2 regions of the Dorea chungnamensis genome follow, and region 1 is predicted to be linked to the other one. Evidence: a T-box and tRNA genes for the amino acid it is inferred to sense, from the RefSeq annotation. Region 1 holds a T-box; the other holds one or more tRNA genes.
The links. The T-box of region 1 lies ahead of proS (proline--tRNA ligase). A T-box ahead of a tRNA ligase gene usually reads a tRNA of that ligase, here a tRNA-Pro.

Region 1 (9,353 bases):
TTTTAGATAATCGGCATCCAGTGCCTCGATATCTTTTAGATAATGTACATTCTTGCTTCGCCAATTCTTTAAAATGGTATCTGTATATTCAAAGTTAGGCTGATGAATCGTATTCATCGTGCGGTTGCATGCTTCCAGAATAATGTCCAAAGTGAATCCGTATTCTTCATTCCATTTTTTGATATAAGTAATCTCTGAAGCAGCAGGTGCACGTCCCTTGATTCCATATGCGTTCAAGACAGAATAACAGTTCTTGTTATACGCTACGGTGCTTGCTTTTGCATCGGAAACGGTCGTGATCTTCTGCTCGTTCCAGGATAAAGCAACTTTTTGGATATAATGCATGCTTTTATGACCATTTTCCACACAGTATTCAATTAAATACTCAATTAATTCTGCAGACATATGCAGAGTATCAAAAAAGTATGTAATGGTATCAATATCAACAGCAGACAAAGTCTTACCGAGATACTGTTCGGCAACGAAAAGAAGCTCTTTGAATTCCTTGCGTTCCTTGCGACTTCTGTATTGCTGTATGTTAGGCACAGCGGCAGAATCATTGTCGGAGACAGCTCCTGTGTCGGAAACAGTCATAGTGGCTGCAGCAGAATGAGCAGATGTCTCTGATGTCTCTGCCTTGCTTCTGCCAGTATCTGCATTATGCTCTTCGGTATGGTCACAGTAGTCCAAAAGTCCTTGATTCTTCCAGTACTTCAGTGCGCGCAGTACATCCTTTTCTGTACATTCCAGGATATCAGCAATCTCAGAGATGGACAGCATTCCAGAAGCTTCATTCAAATGGCGCAAAAGAAGAAGATATACTTTTACATATTCGCCGTTTGCCTTGATCATATAACGGTCTATAAATTCATTCTCCAGCACAGTAGTATTTCCCTGTGCATAATTAGTAAGGGTCAATTTCTTCATAATTCTTACGCCAGTCCTCCTCGTTGGTTCCATACACATTTTTAGAAATATCGTAGAGATATTATAGCACCAGAAAGACAGGGACAAAAGAAATTTCTGACCCAAAAATCAAGTTTTTTGTGGATAAAAATCTGTGGAAAATGTGGATAACTAGCGTTTCAAAAGGTCTTCGCCAATATTTACAACGTCTCCCGCTCCCATAGTTATCAACAAGTCTCCTTTTTGACATTTTTCCATACAGAAATCTTCAATCTCTTTAAATGATGGGAAATAATAAGCGTCACGTCCATTTTCGATTAATGCATCGGCAATATCCTTGGAAGATATTCCCAGGGTGTCTGTCTCTCTTGCGGCATAGATGTCGGCAAGGATGATATGATCGGTATGCGATAATGCTTCCACAAACTCAGGGAATAAAGCCTTGGTTCTGGTATAAGTATGTGGCTGGAAAATGCACCAGATCTCTCTGTGAGGATAATTCTTTGCAGCCGTCAGGGACGCGTTGATCTCTGTTGGATGATGTGCGTAATCATCAATAATTGTAATTCCGTTTATATCACCTTTGTGTTCAAATCGACGGTTAGTTCCATGGAATTCTTTCAGTCCTTTTTTCATGGTTTCCACAGGGATATCCAGAAGATCAGCGGCAACTATTGAGGCCAATGCGTTAGATACATTGTGGTCACCATTGACGGAAAGGGAAATCCTGTCAACAAATGTTCCAGATTTTACCAGATCAAAAGATGCCTCACCTAAGTTATTATGGGAGATGTTGGTAGCACTGTAATCCATGGAACTGTCATTTCCATATACAAGAACCCTGCATTTCAGGCCATCAATGATCTCTCCCAGGTCTGGAATATTGCCATTGATGATTAAGGTCCCGTCTTCTGGCAGGAGTTCAGCAAATTTACGGAAAGAATTGCGGATATCAGCCAGATCTTTAAAGAAATCTAAATGATCTTCATCAATGTTCAAAATGATACCGATCTTCGGGAAAAAGTGAAGAAAGCTGTTGGTATATTCGCATGCTTCTGTTACAAATAATCCAGAATCTCCTACGCGGATATTACCGCCAATTGCCTTTAAAATTCCTCCGACTGAAATGGTAGGATCCATCTCGCCAGCAAGCAGAATATGAGAAAGCATAGATGTCGTTGTTGTCTTGCCATGTGTTCCCGATACGGCGATCGGAACGTCATAGTTGGTCATCAACTGCCCGAGAAGCTCTGCTCTGCTTAACATAGGAAGTCCTTGTTGTACGGCAGCCTGAAATTCTTCATTATCTTCATGAATTGCGGCGGTGTAGACAACAACATCAATTCCCGGGATGATGTTGGATGCTTTCTGTCCGTAAAAAATGTTGGCGCCCAGCTTGGACAGGTGGTCTGTCAAGGCAGATTCTTTGTTGTCAGATCCAGATATGGTAAAGCCCTCTTTTAAGAGAATCTCGGCAAGACCGCTCATGCTGATACCGCCGATTCCGATAAAATGTACGTGTGCAGGCTGATGAAAATTAATTTTATACATAAGATACCTTCCTTTTTCATGAATGTTCTATTTTTATAAAAAAATAGTCATAAAAGTATTTCTCTATCCATATTATTATATACATATATGAGAAAAAAACCAAGTCGTAAATATTTGTGATATTTTAATAAAATGTTCACGAAAAATTCATTTTTTTTGTAAAATTTGTTCACTACTAAAAGAAACTGTGGTATAATGTGAACGACAAGATTACTGAGAAGGGGTGATGACATGAGAAAAAAAGAGATGATAGCAATGTTGCTGGCAGGAGGACAAGGAAGCCGCTTAGGGGTTCTTACAGCAAAAGTTGCGAAGCCGGCTGTTGCTTTTGGAGGAAAATATAGAATTATTGACTTCCCGCTCAGCAACTGCATAAACTCAGGAATTGATACGGTCGGAGTGCTAACGCAATATCAGCCATTACGATTGAACACACATATTGGAATTGGAATTCCATGGGATTTGGATCGTAATTTTGGAGGAGTTACGATTCTACCTCCTTATGAGAAGAGCAGCAACAGCGAATGGTATACCGGTACGGCGAATGCGATATACCAGAATTTGGATTATATGGAGACCTTTAATCCAGACTATGTATTAATTCTGTCAGGTGACCATATTTATAAGATGGATTATGAGGTTATGCTTGATTATCATAAGGAGAATAATGCAGACGTGACTATCGCTGCAATGCCTGTACCATTAGAAGAGGCAAGCAGATTTGGCATTGTGATTGCGGATGGTGACGGTAAGATATCAGAATTCCAGGAGAAGCCACCACAGCCAAAGAGCAATCTGGCATCTATGGGTATTTATATTTTTAGTTGGCCAGTATTAAAAGAAGCGTTGCTCGCGTTAAAGGACGAGCCAGGATGTGATTTCGGTAAGCATATTATTCCGTATTGTCATAATAAGGGACAGCGGTTGTTTGCATACGAATACAACGGATATTGGAAAGATGTTGGAACGTTAGGATCTTATTGGGAAGCCAATATGGAATTGATTGATATTATTCCGGAGTTCAATCTTTATGAAGAATTCTGGAAGATATATACGAACAGTGAGATCCTTCCGCCACAGTATATTTCCGGACAGGCAGTGATTGAAAGAAGTCTGATTGGAAATGGTTCTGAGATTGGCGGTGAAGTACGTAACTGTGTCATTGGTTCGGGCGTAACCATAGAAGATGGTGCCGTTGTCAGAGATTCTATCATTATGAAAGATACGAAGATCAAGAAAGGATGTGTCATTGATAAGTCGATTATCGCAGAGAACTGCGAGATTGGTGAGAATGTTACATTGGGGATTGGCAGTGATGTACCGAACAAACTTAAGCCGGCGATTTATTCATTTGGCCTTGTAACAATTGGTGAGAATTCCGTGGTTCCGGATGGAGTTCAGATTGGAAAGAATACTGCGATCAGTGGTGTTACGACAAGAGAAGACTATCCGAATGGAATACTGGAAAGTGGAGAGACATTAATAAAGGCAGGTGAACGAGCATGAGAGCAGTAGGAATTATTTTAGCAGGCGGAAGTAACAACAAGATGCGTGAACTGACTCAGAAGAGAGCAAGTGCAGCGATGCCGATAGCAGGAAGTTATCGTGCGATTGATTTTGCTTTGAGTAATATGTCTAATTCGCATATACAAAAAGTAGCGGTGCTGACTCAGTATAATGCGCGTTCATTGAATGAACACCTGAATTCATCAAAATGGTGGGATTTTGGAAGAAAGCAAGGGGGGCTGTATGTATTTACCCCTACGATCACAGCAGATAATGGATACTGGTATCGTGGAACCGCTGATGCGATTTATCAGAATCTGGATTTTCTGAAAAGATGTCATGAGCCGTATGTGATCATTACGTCTGGAGATGCTGTATATAAAATGGATTATAACAAAGTGTTAGAATACCATATCAATAAGCGGGCCGACATTACGGTGGTTTGTAAGGATTTGGGGCCGGATGAGGATGCCAGCCGTTTTGGAACGCTGAAAATGGATGAAGATATGCGCGTTTTGGAATTTGAAGAGAAGCCGATGGTTGCAACTTCGAATACCATATCAACGGGAATCTATGTGATCAGAAGAAGACTGTTGATAGAATTGATTGAGAATTGCGCAGAAGAAGACAGATTTGATTTTGTAACTGATATTTTGATCAGATATAAGAATCTGAAAAAAATATATGGTTATAAGATAAAAGATTACTGGAGCAACATATCAACAGTGGATGCTTATTATCGGACGAACATGGATTTTCTGAAACCGGAAGTAAGAAATTATTTCTTCAAAGAGCGTCCTGAGATCTACTCAAAAGTGAGCGACTTGCCGCCAGCGAAATATAATCCTGGTTCGGTGGTTAAGAACAGTCTTGTGGCTAGTGGAAGTATCATCAACGGTACGGTAGAGAATTCTATCCTTTTCAAGAAGACGTTTGTCGGAAATAATTGTGTCATCAAGAACTCAATTATCCTGAACGACGTCTATCTCGGTGACAATACATATATTGAGAACTGTATTGTAGAGAGCCGCGACACGATCAGAGCAAATACACGTCATGTTGGGGAAAATGGTGTGAAGGTAGTTGTGGAAAAGAACGAGAGGTATGCACTATAGTGCAACGGCTTGGAAGAAAGGGGCTAGAAGAAAAATGCAAATCACAGATGTACGCGTGCGTAAAGTAGCAAAAGAGGGAAAATTAAAAGCAGTGGTTTCAATTACTATGGATGAAGAATTTGTAGTACATGATATCAAAGTTATTGAGGGCGAAAAAGGACTCTTTATTGCTATGCCAAGTAAGAAGGCTTTGGACGGTGAGTATCGGGATATTGCACATCCGATTAATTCAGGAACAAGAGAACGCATTCAGAACATTATTCTTGAAAAATATGAAGAGGCATTAAAAGAAGAACCAGCTGAGGAATAAGAAGGATAAAAGAAGAGGGAGTGCTCCCTCTTCTTTTTTGATGAATTTGGGACGGGGGTTTTTTCAATTTCCTCCGTCCCAAATTAAAATAACCCTGTCCCTTTTTATAATTCAAAATGTAGGAGTTTGTGTGTTTTAGGATGCTGAAATTCTAGTTTATAGGCACACAGACAGATTTCTTGCCATTCGTTCCGTTCGCTGCAATGGGGATTATACTTGGTGTCCCCGATGATAGGACAGCCGATATTGGCTAATTGTACACGAATCTGGTGATGGCGGCCGGTATCCAGATGGATGTCAAGTTCAGTTGGGGACGGGGGAAAATTCAAATTCCTCCGTCCCAAATTAAAATAACCCTGTCCCTTTTGGATGATTTTGTAGGAGAGTCTGGCAATTTTTGCCCCTTTTGTGTTGGCGGTGCAAATTTTGGAGGTGTTGGTTTTTGTATCTTTTATCATGTAATTTTCTAGCTTGCCTTCATCTTGAGGGGGGCATCCGTCGACAAGGGCACGATAATATTTGCCAAATCCCTGGGAAGTGAGTTGTTTGTTTAGTTCTTTTGCGGCAAATGGAGTCTTGGCAAATACAAGAATTCCTTTAACTGGCTGGTCTAAGCGGTGAATTACTGCGAGGTAGGGTTCTCCTTGGGAAGGATTGGATTGATATATGTGATTTTTTAATAAATTTACCATATCGGGACTGCCGATTCGTTTGCTTTGAGTTGCGATTCCGTGGGGTTTTACGCATACAAGGATATGGGAATCTTCGTATAATATTTCCAGAGTATTTGCTGCCATATATAATTCTCCTTGACTTTGATTCTTTTCGCTCTTATCATTTAACCATAGTGTGAAAGAATATGCAAATGAAACGAGGAAGAATGTTATGGATTATATATTGTTGATAGTAGGGTTTGTTCTGCTGATTAAGGGCGCGGATTTTTTTGTGGATGGAAGTTCGAGCGTTGCAAAAATACTGAAAGTTCCAACGATTATTATTGGACTTACTGTTGTGGCTTTTGGAACCAGTATGCCGGAACTATCGGTCAGCGTCACGGCAGCAATACAGGGGAGTAATGATCTGGCGGTTAGTAATGTTTTGGGGTCAAATATATTCAATCTTCTGGTAGTGCTTGGCTGTTGCGCGTTAGTGAATCCAGTGCAGGCAAAATGGTCTTTGCTAAAGAAAGAATTTCCTTTCTCGATTTTTATCGCGGTAATTTTGCTTTTGCTGGATTCGGATTTTTCCATTGCAAAAGTTTTAAGCGGAGAAGGGACTTTTGTTCTTGGAAGATGGGGCGGACTTTTATTTCTGATATTATTTGCTGTATTTCTCTATGCGACGGTAAGAGATGCTCTTGCGTCAAGAAATGAAGTGTCTGAAGTGGAAGAGGATTATAAAGTGATGAGTCCGATGAAAAGTGCATTATATATAATCGGAGGGCTTGCTGGGATTGCGCTGGGTGGCGATCTGGTTGTAGACAGTGCTTGTAATATTGCTGAAACATTCGGGCTTAGTCAGACCTTTATTGGCTTGACAATTGTGGCCCTTGGAACCTCTCTGCCGGAATTAGTGACTTCTATGGTTGCGGCAGGGAAAGGCGAAAATGATCTTGCAGTGGGAAATGTGGTTGGCTCGAATATATTTAATATATTGCTGATTTTAGGAATATCTTCTGTGATCACACCGATTACATTGGATGTTACAGCGGTTTATGATACCGTCTTGTTAATTGTAGCAAGTTTGATCGTTTATTTTTCGGCAATCAGCAAGCGAGAGATTCGAAGAACAGAGGGAGCTTTGTTTTTGATTGCCTATCTGGCGTTTTTTGTGTATATTTTGATTCGATAGTGGCATGTTTTGTCTTGACAAATAAAAAACAATGGATTAAAATTACGTTTAATCGAATAACCTGCTGGCAATGATGGTTGCAGAAGGCAGGATGGGTGAAGAAGAGGAATAGTAATTACGGATGCAATTCTACAGAGAGGGAATCCTTTGGCTGAAAGATTCTTGTATTGATAAGTAATGAACCTACCTTGGAGCCCCTGTATGAAAGTACAGCGTGACACTAGCGTTAATGGTGGTGAGAGAGAGCTGCGAGAGGGTCGCAGTTAACTAGGGTGGTACCGCCGAGCTTTTCGGTCCCTTTGATGGGAACGAGAAGCCCGGTGTTTTTTGTTTTATTTAAAGTCAAAACATTTGACAAAGAGCAGATTGGTTCCCGGCTAAAATTATCGTGGGGCAAGGGCCCTGCTGGAAAAGAAAAGGAGAAGAGAAACATGGCAAAGGAAAAATTAGTAAAAAATATCACACCACGTGATGAAAATTTTGCACAATGGTACACAGATGTTGTTCGTGAAGCACAACTGTGTGATTATTCAAGCGTGAAAGGATGCTTGAATTATCTGCCAAATGGTTATGCAATCTGGGAACTGATTCAGGCAGATCTGGACAGACGTTTTAAAGAGACAGGTGTGGAAAATGTATATCTACCAACCTTGATTCCGGAAAGTTTGCTGGAAAAGGAGGCTGAACATATCGAAGGATTTGCACCGGAAGTTGCCTGGGTAACTCATGGCGGTATGGAAAGATTGCAGGAAAGAATGTGTATTCGTCCTACATCTGAGACGTTGTTCTGTGATTTGTGGGCTAAGACAGTTCGTTCTTATAGAGATTTACCAAAAGTATGGAATCAGTGGAATTCTGTTCTTCGTTGGGAAAAGACAACAAGACCGTTTTTACGTTCAAGAGAATTCCTGTGGCAGGAAGGCCATACTCTTCATGCAACCTATGAGGAAGCTGAAGAAAGAACCATCCAGATGTGGCAGGTATATAAAGACTGCTATGCTGAGACGTTGGCAATGCCTTTCGTAGCAGGAAGAAAAGCGGAACATGAAAAATTTGCAGGTGCACAGGATACCTACACAATCGAAGCGCTGATGCATGATGGAAAAGCACTACAGTCCGCGACCAGCCATTTCTTCGGAAGTGGATTCCCAGATGCATTTGGCATTAAATATGTGGATAAGAATAATCAGCTTCACAGTTGTTACGAGACTTCCTGGGGATGGTCTACCAGAAGTATCGGCGGCCTGATCATGGTACATGGTGATGACGATGGATTGGTTCTTCCTCCACACGTTGCACCAGTTGAATGCCGTATTATTCCAATTGCACAGCACAAAGAAGGCGTGCTTGACAGAGCATTTGCACTGCTGGATGAATTGAAAAAAGCCGGTTATAGAGTGAAGATTGATGATTCTGATAAGAGTACTGGATGGAAATTCTCTGAGCAGGAAATCCTTGGTATTCCTACCCGTATTGAGATTGGTCCAAAGGATATTGAGAAGAACCAGGTTGTAGTCGTACGTCGTGATAACCGTGAGAAGATTGTAGTATCTCTGGACGAAATTGCCACAAAATTACGTGACATCTTAGAGCAAGAACAGCAGGATATGTATGACAGAGCAAATGACTTCTTACAGAGCCATATTGATACAGCAACAACGATGGACGAAATGAAAGAAAAATTCCAGGCAAACCGTGGTTTCGTAAAAGCTTGCTGGTGCGGAGATCCAGAATGCGAAGGTGAAGTAAAATACGTCACAGGTGGAGCTGCGACCAGATGTCTGATCGAAGATGAAGAAATGATTTCAGACAAATGTATCTGGTGCGGAAAACCAGCAAAACACATGGCATATTGGGGCAAATCATACTAAGCTCCTTAGTTGGGGACGGGGGTTTTTTCAATTTCCTCCGTCCCAAATTAAAATATCCGTGTCCCTAATTCGTTTTGTGGTGTCCCTCTTTGCAAAGGAGGGAGAAAAATGCCAAGAAGAGCAAGACAGGAAAGTTCGACCGGAATGTACCATGTAATGGTGCGTGGATTAAATAAAATGCCGGTTTTTAAAGAAAAAGGGGAAAAAACCCGTATCATCAATTTGATTCGAGAGAATCTTTCT
Region 2 (9,353 bases), on a different contig from region 1:
AAGAAGAAGTATTAGAATCTAAGGTGCCAGTGTTGGTGGATTTCTGGGCAACATGGTGCGGACCGTGCCAGATGGTAGGACCAATCGTAGAGGAATTGGGAGAAGAAGTTACAGATGCGAAGATCTGTAAAGTGGATGTCGATGCGAATCCAGATCTGGCAAGAGAGTATCGGGTAATGTCAATTCCGACATTTCTGGTGTTCAAGGATGGACAGATGGTAAAAAGAGATATGGGAGCAAAGCCAAAGGAAGAACTTCTGGCATTGCTGAAGTAAGAGAAAGAGAATGAAGATCTCAAAAACCTCAAGATAGACTTACTGTTGTAACGATATCTTGAGGTTTTATCTTGTCTTGGCTGAATCTGAAAATGGGGAAGTCCTTGCATTCTTACCGTACTTCAGAGTATACTAAATATACGTTCGAAAGAGTATAATCAATGAGGGAGAGAAACATATGATAGAGACTGGAGTAATTAACGGAAGATTTCAAGTGTTACATTTAAAACATATGGAATATATACTGGCAGCAAAAATGCGCTGCAACAAATTATACATCGGGATTTCCAATCCTGACAACATGCACACCAGAGATTCGGTCAATGATGTCAATCGAAGCGAACCTTCTGCTAATCCATTGTCTTATTTTGAACGGTATCAGATGATCAGAGGTGCGATGCAGGAATTTAAGGTTCCGGAAAGTGAATACGATATTATTCCGTTTCCGATTAACTGTCCGGAATATCTGTTACAGTATACTCCGAAAGATGCAGTATATTACCTGGGAATGTACGATGAGTGGGATGAAGAAAAATATAAGATACTGCGAAGTCTCGGGCTTAATATAGAAGTGCTGTGGCACAGACCATTAGAGGAAAAAGGAATCACTGGTGCCATGGTACGAAATTGTATTGCAATGGAACAAGAGTGGGCGAAGTTCGTGCCGAAAAGTGTATATCGATATCTGACAGAAAATGAGATGGATAAAAAGATAAAAAGACTGGAATTGATGCGGATAGAGGAGAAGATGAATGCGTGTTTTTAGTATGTCTGCTTGCTTCTTTTGTAGTATAATGGCAGAGACTGATGTGAGATCATGATATAAAAAAGAAACGGTGTTTCATGTGCACCGTTTCTTTTGTGGTATAATAAATTTTAATCTACGAATTTTACTGCAGTTCCGTATGCCAGAACTTCTGCTGCGCCCTGTACGATGGAGCTGGAAGCGTAGTGGATATTTACCACAGCATCTGCGCCCATTGCAGCAGCATCATCTGCCATACGTTTGGTAGCAACAGCTCTGGCTTCGTTCATCATCTCTGTGTAGGAGGTAAGTTCTCCACCGACCAGTGTCTTGAAGCTGTTCATGATGTCCTTACCAAGATGTACGGATTGAATCATAGTACCTCTTACTAGTCCGATCATCTCAAATTTTTTTCCTGGAATATAATCCGTATTTACTAATATCATACCTGTTCTCCTCTCAAGATATAATTGTATTATTTTATTAATACAATTATACTATAAAAATGAAGCAAAGACAATATGCAATATAGCTGATTTATAAATTTAATACATCCTTAATGGTATAAAAGCCAGGTTCTTTATCAGCAAGATAAGCAGCGCAGTCACAGGCACCGCGTGCAAAGCATTCCCAGTTGTAGGAGTGATGAGTGATTTCCAGACGCTCTCCCATTCCGCCGAAGAATACGGTGTGGCTGCTAGGAATATTGCCGGCGCGAAGAGAGTGGTAGCCGATAGTTCCGGGAACTCTCGGAGAGGCACCTTCTCGACCGTATACGGCGATGTCATTCAGTTCTTTGCCAAGGGCATGGGCCATAATCTCGCCCATTTCCTTCGAAGTTCCACTTGGAGCATCTTTCTTCCACTGGTCGTGCATTTCTAAAATCTCAATATCCAGATCATTTCCGGCGATCGTTGTTACCATTTCCAGTAATTTATTCATGATATTGACCAGTTTTGAAGTGTTTGCTGCATACAACATCGGGATCTGGGAAGCAGCATCCTGAAACCGCTGCATCTCTTCTTCGCTAAATCCTGTAGTGCCGCATACCAATGCCTTTTTATGTGCGATTGCCAGATCAAGGACTTCCATAGCGTTCTCTTTGGTAGAAAAGTCAATGATGACATCACAGGAATCGATGACGCTTTCCAGATCATCCACAACCGGGACACCTATTTCTTTTCCGATCATAGCAACCATTCCCAGATCACTTCCTATGTAATCACGCCCCTTTGGAGCAACGCCGGCAACCAGTTCCATATCCTCTCTTTCTGCTGCAACCTGCGTGATTAATTTTCCCATTTTTCCCCGTGGACCTACTACAATAACTTTCATAAATGTAAACTCCTTTCGCATACATGATATGACTAATTATGTCTATTTTATCACAAAATATAAGAATCACAAAGGAGTTTTCTTGACATGAAAATGTGCATAATGTATAATAAATTATAGATTATCAATAATTAATAATCTATAATAAACAAATTTCTAGAGAAGTGCCTTGTATCAAATGCTAACGAAGAGGTTATTGAGAAAAGGTGCGGGGAAAAAGGAGGATGAGTAATAATGAGTACTCAAACAAAAAAGAAGCTCCCTATGGGTTTTTGGGCATGCTCTACGACAGAGATTTTTGAACGTTTTGCTTATTATACCGGACGTTCTATCCTGTTAGTTTTCGTAGCAGCAAGTGTAGCATCAGGTGGTCTTGGTCTGTCAGAAGGAACCGCTGCGACCATGCAGTCACAGTTGACAGCATTTTCTTATGGACTTCCGATTCTGTGTTCCATTATCTGTGACCGTCTGATTGGCGCAAGGTATACCACCCCAATTGGTATGGTTCTCTGTGGCGTTGGTTACTGGATTGGATCTATGGCAACAAGCAGTGGAATGGTATATGCGATGATCTGGTGTATCAGTATCGGTCTTGCATTCTATAAAACTGGTCCGTTGATTGGTCGTATCGTATCCAGTGATCAGCTTAACAATGCATATTCTGTTCGTTATGGACTTGTTAACATCGGTGCATTTGCAGGCCCATTCCTTGCAGGTATTCTGTATCAGGATGTATTCGCAAGTGGAGATATGATGGGATACAGACCATGCTTCAAGATTGCAGCTATCCTGATGTTCTTAGGAGCAATCTGGTTCACCATTGGAACACGTTTTATGGGTGAAGCAGGAAAGACACCTTTCAAGAAAGAATTGACAGAAGAAGAGATTGCCCGTGAAGCAGAGTTGAAGGCAAAGAATAAAGAAGAAAAGAAGATGCCTTATACAACAATTGAAAAGAAGAGAATTGCAGCAATCATTCTGATCTGTGTATTTGCTATTATCTTCTGGATCTTCTGGTATCTGGCTTATCTGCCGGTATATTACTTCTGGGGTGAAAATGCAAACTGGGTAGTTGGAGGCTACAATGTACCTCTTACATGGTTTGATGCTGCAAATGCTTTATTCTGTGTATTAGTTGGTATGTTTGTAACACCAAAGCTTTGGAGTTACCTGGCAAACAGACCGAAGGGTGATATGAGTATTTACAAGAAATGTGCATTAGGTATTGGTACTCTTGGCGTTGGATATCTGTTCTTTGCATTGATGGATATTATCCGTGGTGATGGACAGATCAGCTGTCTGTGGCTTTTAGCTTTTGCAGTTCTGATTACATTGGGTGAGATGTTCTTCTCTCCACTGGGAAATGCATTTATCGCTAAGTATGCACCAAGCCGTATTTACTCTACAATGCAGTCTGTATGGGGACTTGCAATATTCTTCGCAGCAATCAGTTATGGATATGTTTATAATGCATTATTCGGAGGAGCTATTAAGTTCACGACCGCATGTATTATCATTGCAGTAATCGCATTTGTTGCTGTCGCACTTTTGGTTATCCTGGATAAACCATTAACAGCACTGGTTGAGAAGAAAGATGACGAAAAATAGAGTGGATTATTAGAATATAATTATGTACAATGATATTAGGATTGCGGGATTACATATGGAATGCCTGTCAATCCTAATATTATTGGGGAGAAAAAACCCATAATAACAATTATTTTAGGAGGCGTAATACAATGAGTATTCCTGAGAAATTAACAAATTTACGTGCAAAAATGGCAGAGAAAGGAATCGATGCTTATATCGTTCCAACTGCAGACTTTCACCAGAGCGAATATGTTGGGGAATATTTTAAGGCAAGAAAGTATATTACTGGATTTTCTGGCTCTGCAGGTACAGCAGTTATCACAAAAGATGAAGCCCGTCTTTGGACGGATGGACGTTACTTCATTCAGGCAGCAAAGCAGTTGGAAGGTACAACTGTAGAATTAATGAAGATGGGAGAACCAGGAGTACCGGAACTCACAGCATATCTGGAAGATATCCTGAAAGAAGGAGATACTCTTGGGTTTGATGGACGTGTGGTTTCTGTCGGAGAAGGACAGGAATATGCAGACATTGCAGCTAAAAAAGGAGCAAAGGTCGAGTATCATGAGGATCTGATCGATCTGATCTGGGAAGATCGTCCGGAACTTTCCAAAGCACCTGCATTTTCTCTTGGAATTGAGTATGCAGGCGAATCCGCAGCAGATAAGCTTAAGAGGACTCGCGAGGAGATGGAGAAAGCCGGAGCAAATGCACATGTGCTCACGACATTGGATGACATCTGCTGGACACTGAATATCCGTGGTGATGATATTGAATTCTTCCCGTTACTTTTATCTTATGCCATTATTAAGATGGACTGCATGGAACTCTATGTTGATGAGAGTAAGCTGGATGATGATATCAAAGCTTCGCTGGCAGAACTGAATGTCAACCTCCATCCATATAATGATATCTATGAAGATATCCGTACGTTGGATGAGAATACGGTAGTTATGGTTGACCCAAGTAAGTTAAATTATGCTCTGTATAATAATATTCCGGAAAATGTTAAGAGAGTAGAAGAGAGAAATCCGGCGATTCTTATGAAAGCAATGAAGAATCCGGTAGAGATTGAAAATATCCGTAAAGCACAGATCAAAGACAGTGTTGCGCATGTAAGATTCATGAAATGGTTGAAAGAAAATGTGGGCAAGATGAAGATCACAGAGATGAGTGCTACAGAAAAACTGGATGAACTCCGTGCTGAGATGGGCAACTTTATCCGCCCAAGCTTTGAGCCGATTGCTTCTTATGGTGAACATGGTGCGATCGTTCACTACACATCATCACCAGAGACTGATGTTGAGCTGAAAGAAGGAAGCTTCTTCCTGACTGATACGGGTGCAGGATTCTGGGAAGGTTCTACAGATGTTACAAGAACTTATGCGCTTGGTGAAGTAACACAGCAGATGAAAGACGACTTTACTTTAGTTGCAATCAGTAACCTTCAGCTTGGCAGTGCGAAGTTCCTGGAAGGATGTACAGGTATGGTACTTGATATCCTGTCAAGAAAACCATTCTGGGATCGTAATATGAACTTCAATCATGGAACCGGACATGGTGTGGGATACCTTCTGAACATCCATGAAGGACCTGCTGGTTTCCGTTGGAGATATCGTAAGGGCGAGACAGAGGTGTTGCGTGAAGGTATGGTTATTACAGATGAGCCGGGAATTTATATCGAGGGCTCTCATGGTATTCGTCTGGAGAACGAACTTCTCTGCTGTAAGGGTGAGAAGAACGAATATGGACAGTTTATGTATTTTGATGCGATTACACTGATTCCAATGGATCTGGATGCAATCAATCCTGATATCATGACAGCAGAAGATAAGAAGCTCTTAAATGATTACCATAAGAAAGTATATGATACCATTTCTCCATATCTGAATGATGAAGAAAAGGAATGGCTTGCGAAGTATACCAGAGCAATCTAATCCAAATGGCCTTATATATAAAAAGTACTGGAGTGCGTTGTGTTGAACAATGCACTCCAGTACTTTTTATACATATGATAAAGACTGCAAAATGATACATGATTATATATGCGGGTTAATAATATCGAAAGAAAATGGGAAATCTTTTTCACACATGTGATTATCCCGCAACATCTTATCAATCGAAAGCTTATAATGTGAATATATAATATCACAGATTGCATGGCAATCTTTTGTAGCATAGATGTCAAAAAGTTCTTTGTGTACTTTGTATTGCTTTCCGGTTACTTTTGAACAATCATCTACTTGACAATAGAAAGAAAAGAATGATACAAAATCTAATGCGTTCCAAGCGCTGACGAGATATGGCATATGCGCTTCGTTAATCAAGATTTTGTGAAACTCATTATCGTAAATAATTGATTCTGTATAGTCGGAATCATCCATATTCTTCATGGATTCTAATACATCCTCCATCTCTTTGAAGGCTGCATCGGAGATGGTGCCGGCACATGCACGAGCAGCAGAAAGTTCATAGGTTCCGCGAATCAGAAGAGCTTCGATGACATCTGAAAGAGAAACGTTGCGTACAGAACAGCCAACATTTCGCGTATATTCAATCAATCCTTCCTGTTCCAATTGGCGAAGTGCTTCGCGAACAGGGCCATGACTGACTCCAAATTGAGTAGCAAGTTCAGATTCAGTAATCCGCATACCAGGTTCAAGTTCATGATGTAATATTTTTTTTCGTACGGCGTCTGCGACCTGTTCCCGCAGCGTCTTATGATGAATAATGTTTTTCATAGTGACAATAATCCTTTTGTAAAAATGTATACTTGAAAAAGTATATAAATTCATATTTATATAATATCATAAAAAAGTGGGAATAAATAGAATTTATATACATATTTTTTTATTATTTTTCATTTTCAGAGATTTAAAATCCGATGGCAGATAAATGGGAAATTAGTGCTTGCATTATAGATTTTAATTGGGTAGAATGATTATATCGGGGTATGGCTCAGTTTGGTTAGAGCGCACGGCTGGGGGCCGTGAGGTCGCAGGTTCGAATCCTGTTACCCCGATTTTATTTTTTTATGCCACGGGATGTCAATGATAAATTAAAAAACAATATTAAAGGAGGTATGTTATATGTTACATGAAGTAAAATTTCAGTCTTTTAATGAGCGGGATGAGGTCTATGGCTGGGTATATGTTCCTGCTGCCAGGCCAAAAGGGATTGTACAGATCATCCATGGATTTGGTGAGCACTCAAGAAGATACCTGCACATGATTGTGAAGTTTCTGGATGCCGGATATATTGTAGCTGCAGATGATCATGTTGGACATGGAAAGACGGCATTGGAGAATGATACCTGGGGCGACTGGGGCGACAAGGGATGTCATACCATGATGGAAGATGAGCATACGTTGAAGGAAATGGTATGTAAGATGTATCCAGAACTGCCATATTTTATATACGGTCATAGTATGGGGTCATTCATAGCAAGAGATTTTATTGCAAAGTATGGTGATGAGTTGGCAGGCGTAACGTTGTGCGGAACTGCAGGAGTATTTCCGGGAGCAGAAGAGTCAGAAAAAGTGTTGAAGCAGGTCGTAGCTGAGGGAAAAGGAAAAGAATCTGACCCATCTTATGCAGGAGCATTAATGGGATGGATGTGTGAGAGATGTGGCGAAATTAAGCTCGGGAATGAATGGATCTGCTCAGATCCATATGTGCAAGAAGATCATGCAATGGATCCGTTCGATGCATTTACAAAACCAACAACAAACCAGTCTTTGTTATATTTTGTCCAGATGATGTTGGTAATCACTGGAAAAGAGTGGGCAGAAAAAGTTCCGGCGAAACTTCCGATATACAATATTGCCGGAAATGAAGACCCGGTTGGAATGTATGGAAAAGGGGTATGTGAAGTCAGCAACTGGCTGTATGAGACAGGTCATAAGGTTGAGACAAAGTTATACTCTGGCTATCGGCACGAAATCCATAATTATTCAGATATAAAGGATGAAGTAGAAGACGGAATTGTAGCATTTATGAATAAGAATCTGTAAAACAGACAGAAAATCAGTTTTTCACAGAATTCAGACGTTGCAATTTACATAGAAAAATACTATAATTTTTTTATCTCATCTTTTATCAGAAAAATAAAGAAAAGCAGAGGTATAGATTATGAAAAAAAGAGTTGTAGTTGCATTAGGACACCGTGCCCTTGGTACAACGCTGCCAGAGCAGAAAGAAGCAGTGAAGAAGACAGCAAAAGTAATCGCAGATCTGATCGAAGCTGGTTATCAGGTAGCTATTACTCACAGTAATGCACCACAGGTTGGAATGATCCATACAGCGATGAATGAATTTGGAAAAGTACATCAAGATTATACAGCAGCACCAATGTCTGTATGTTCTGCAATGAGTCAAGGATATGTCGGGTATGACCTTCAGAATGGAATTCGTGAAGAATTGTTGAACCGAGGAATTTACAGAACTGTCAGTACAATACTTACACAGGTAATCGTAGATCCATACGATGAGGCTTTCTATACACCAACCAAGATATTAGGCCGTTATATGAACGTGGAAGAAGCGAATGAAGAGCGCAAAAAAGGAAATTATGTTGTGGAAGAGCCGGGAAAAGGTTATCGTCGTATCGTATCTGCCCCGAATCCAGTAAGCATAGTAGAGATTGATGCGATTAAAGCTCTTTTAGATGCGGATCAGATTGTAATTGCCTGTGGCGGAGGTGGAATTCCTGTCCTGGAACAGGATCATCATCTGAAAGGTGCAAGTGCTGTCATTGAGAAAGACTTAACTGCAGGTAAGATGGCAGAAGAAGTTGATGCAGATGAATTGATTATTTTGACCAGTGTCGAGAAGGTTAAGATCAATATGGGCAGAGAAAACGAAGAGGAGCTGGGAGAGATCAATCTGGAACAGGCAAAGCAGTACATGGAAGAAGGCCATTTCGGAGAATACAATATGCTTCCAAAACTCAGTGCATCCGTAGAATTTATTGAAAAGAGAGAAGGAAGAAGTGCGTTGATCACATCTTTTGATAAATTAAAAGATGCATTAAAAGGAAAGACCGGAACATTGATCAGATAACAGGCGAATATTTGGATAAAAATGGGACATACTACTTGAAAAATATAAGGAGGAATGACCCATGAAAGCCAGAGTAAATGATGGATGTATCTCATGTGGTGCCTGTGTTGCTGCCTGCCCGGAAGTATTCCGGTTTAATGATGACGGAGTTGCAGAGGCATACACAGATGTAGCACCAGAATACGAAAGTACAGCAATTGAAGCAAGAGATGGATGTCCAGTAAATGTCATAGATATTGATGAATAGCTGGATTCGGATAGTCCAGAATATGAAAACCCGCATATACTACAAGTAAGTAGTGGATGCGGGTTTTGTTATGGTGACAAAGAAGGTGACGATGGCAGAA

Region 2: it encodes a tRNA-Pro, which carries the amino acid that the T-box ahead of proS (proline--tRNA ligase) is inferred to sense. The anticodon was not compared.

Annotation. Positions count from the first base shown of each region.
Region 1 is NZ_JBDOHT010000008.1:109,038-118,390, forward strand. Features, by position in the region: gene ABE613_RS08945 (DnaD domain protein) at 1-927, opposite strand, end outside; gene murC (UDP-N-acetylmuramate--L-alanine ligase) at 1,078-2,457, opposite strand; gene ABE613_RS08955 (glucose-1-phosphate adenylyltransferase) at 2,689-3,963, shown strand; gene glgD (glucose-1-phosphate adenylyltransferase subunit GlgD) at 3,960-5,078, shown strand; gene spoVG (septation regulator SpoVG) at 5,113-5,388, shown strand; gene ABE613_RS08970 (RluA family pseudouridine synthase) at 5,493-6,185, opposite strand; gene ABE613_RS08975 (calcium/sodium antiporter) at 6,274-7,239, shown strand; T-box leader at 7,329-7,541, shown strand; gene proS (proline--tRNA ligase) at 7,671-9,110, shown strand; gene ABE613_RS08985 (REP-associated tyrosine transposase) at 9,219-9,353, shown strand, end outside.
Region 2 is NZ_JBDOHT010000005.1:74,600-83,952, forward strand. Features, by position in the region: gene trxA (thioredoxin) at 1-275, shown strand, start outside; gene ABE613_RS05950 (nucleotidyl transferase family protein) at 454-1,041, shown strand; gene ABE613_RS05955 (YbjQ family protein) at 1,152-1,466, opposite strand; gene dapB (4-hydroxy-tetrahydrodipicolinate reductase) at 1,558-2,355, opposite strand; gene ABE613_RS05965 (peptide MFS transporter) at 2,590-3,963, shown strand; gene ABE613_RS05970 (aminopeptidase P family N-terminal domain-containing protein) at 4,095-5,882, shown strand; gene ABE613_RS05975 (GntR family transcriptional regulator) at 5,985-6,686, opposite strand; tRNA gene ABE613_RS05980 (tRNA-Pro) at 6,893-6,967, shown strand; gene ABE613_RS05985 (alpha/beta fold hydrolase) at 7,035-7,958, shown strand; gene arcC (carbamate kinase) at 8,077-9,006, shown strand; gene ABE613_RS05995 (ferredoxin) at 9,068-9,253, shown strand.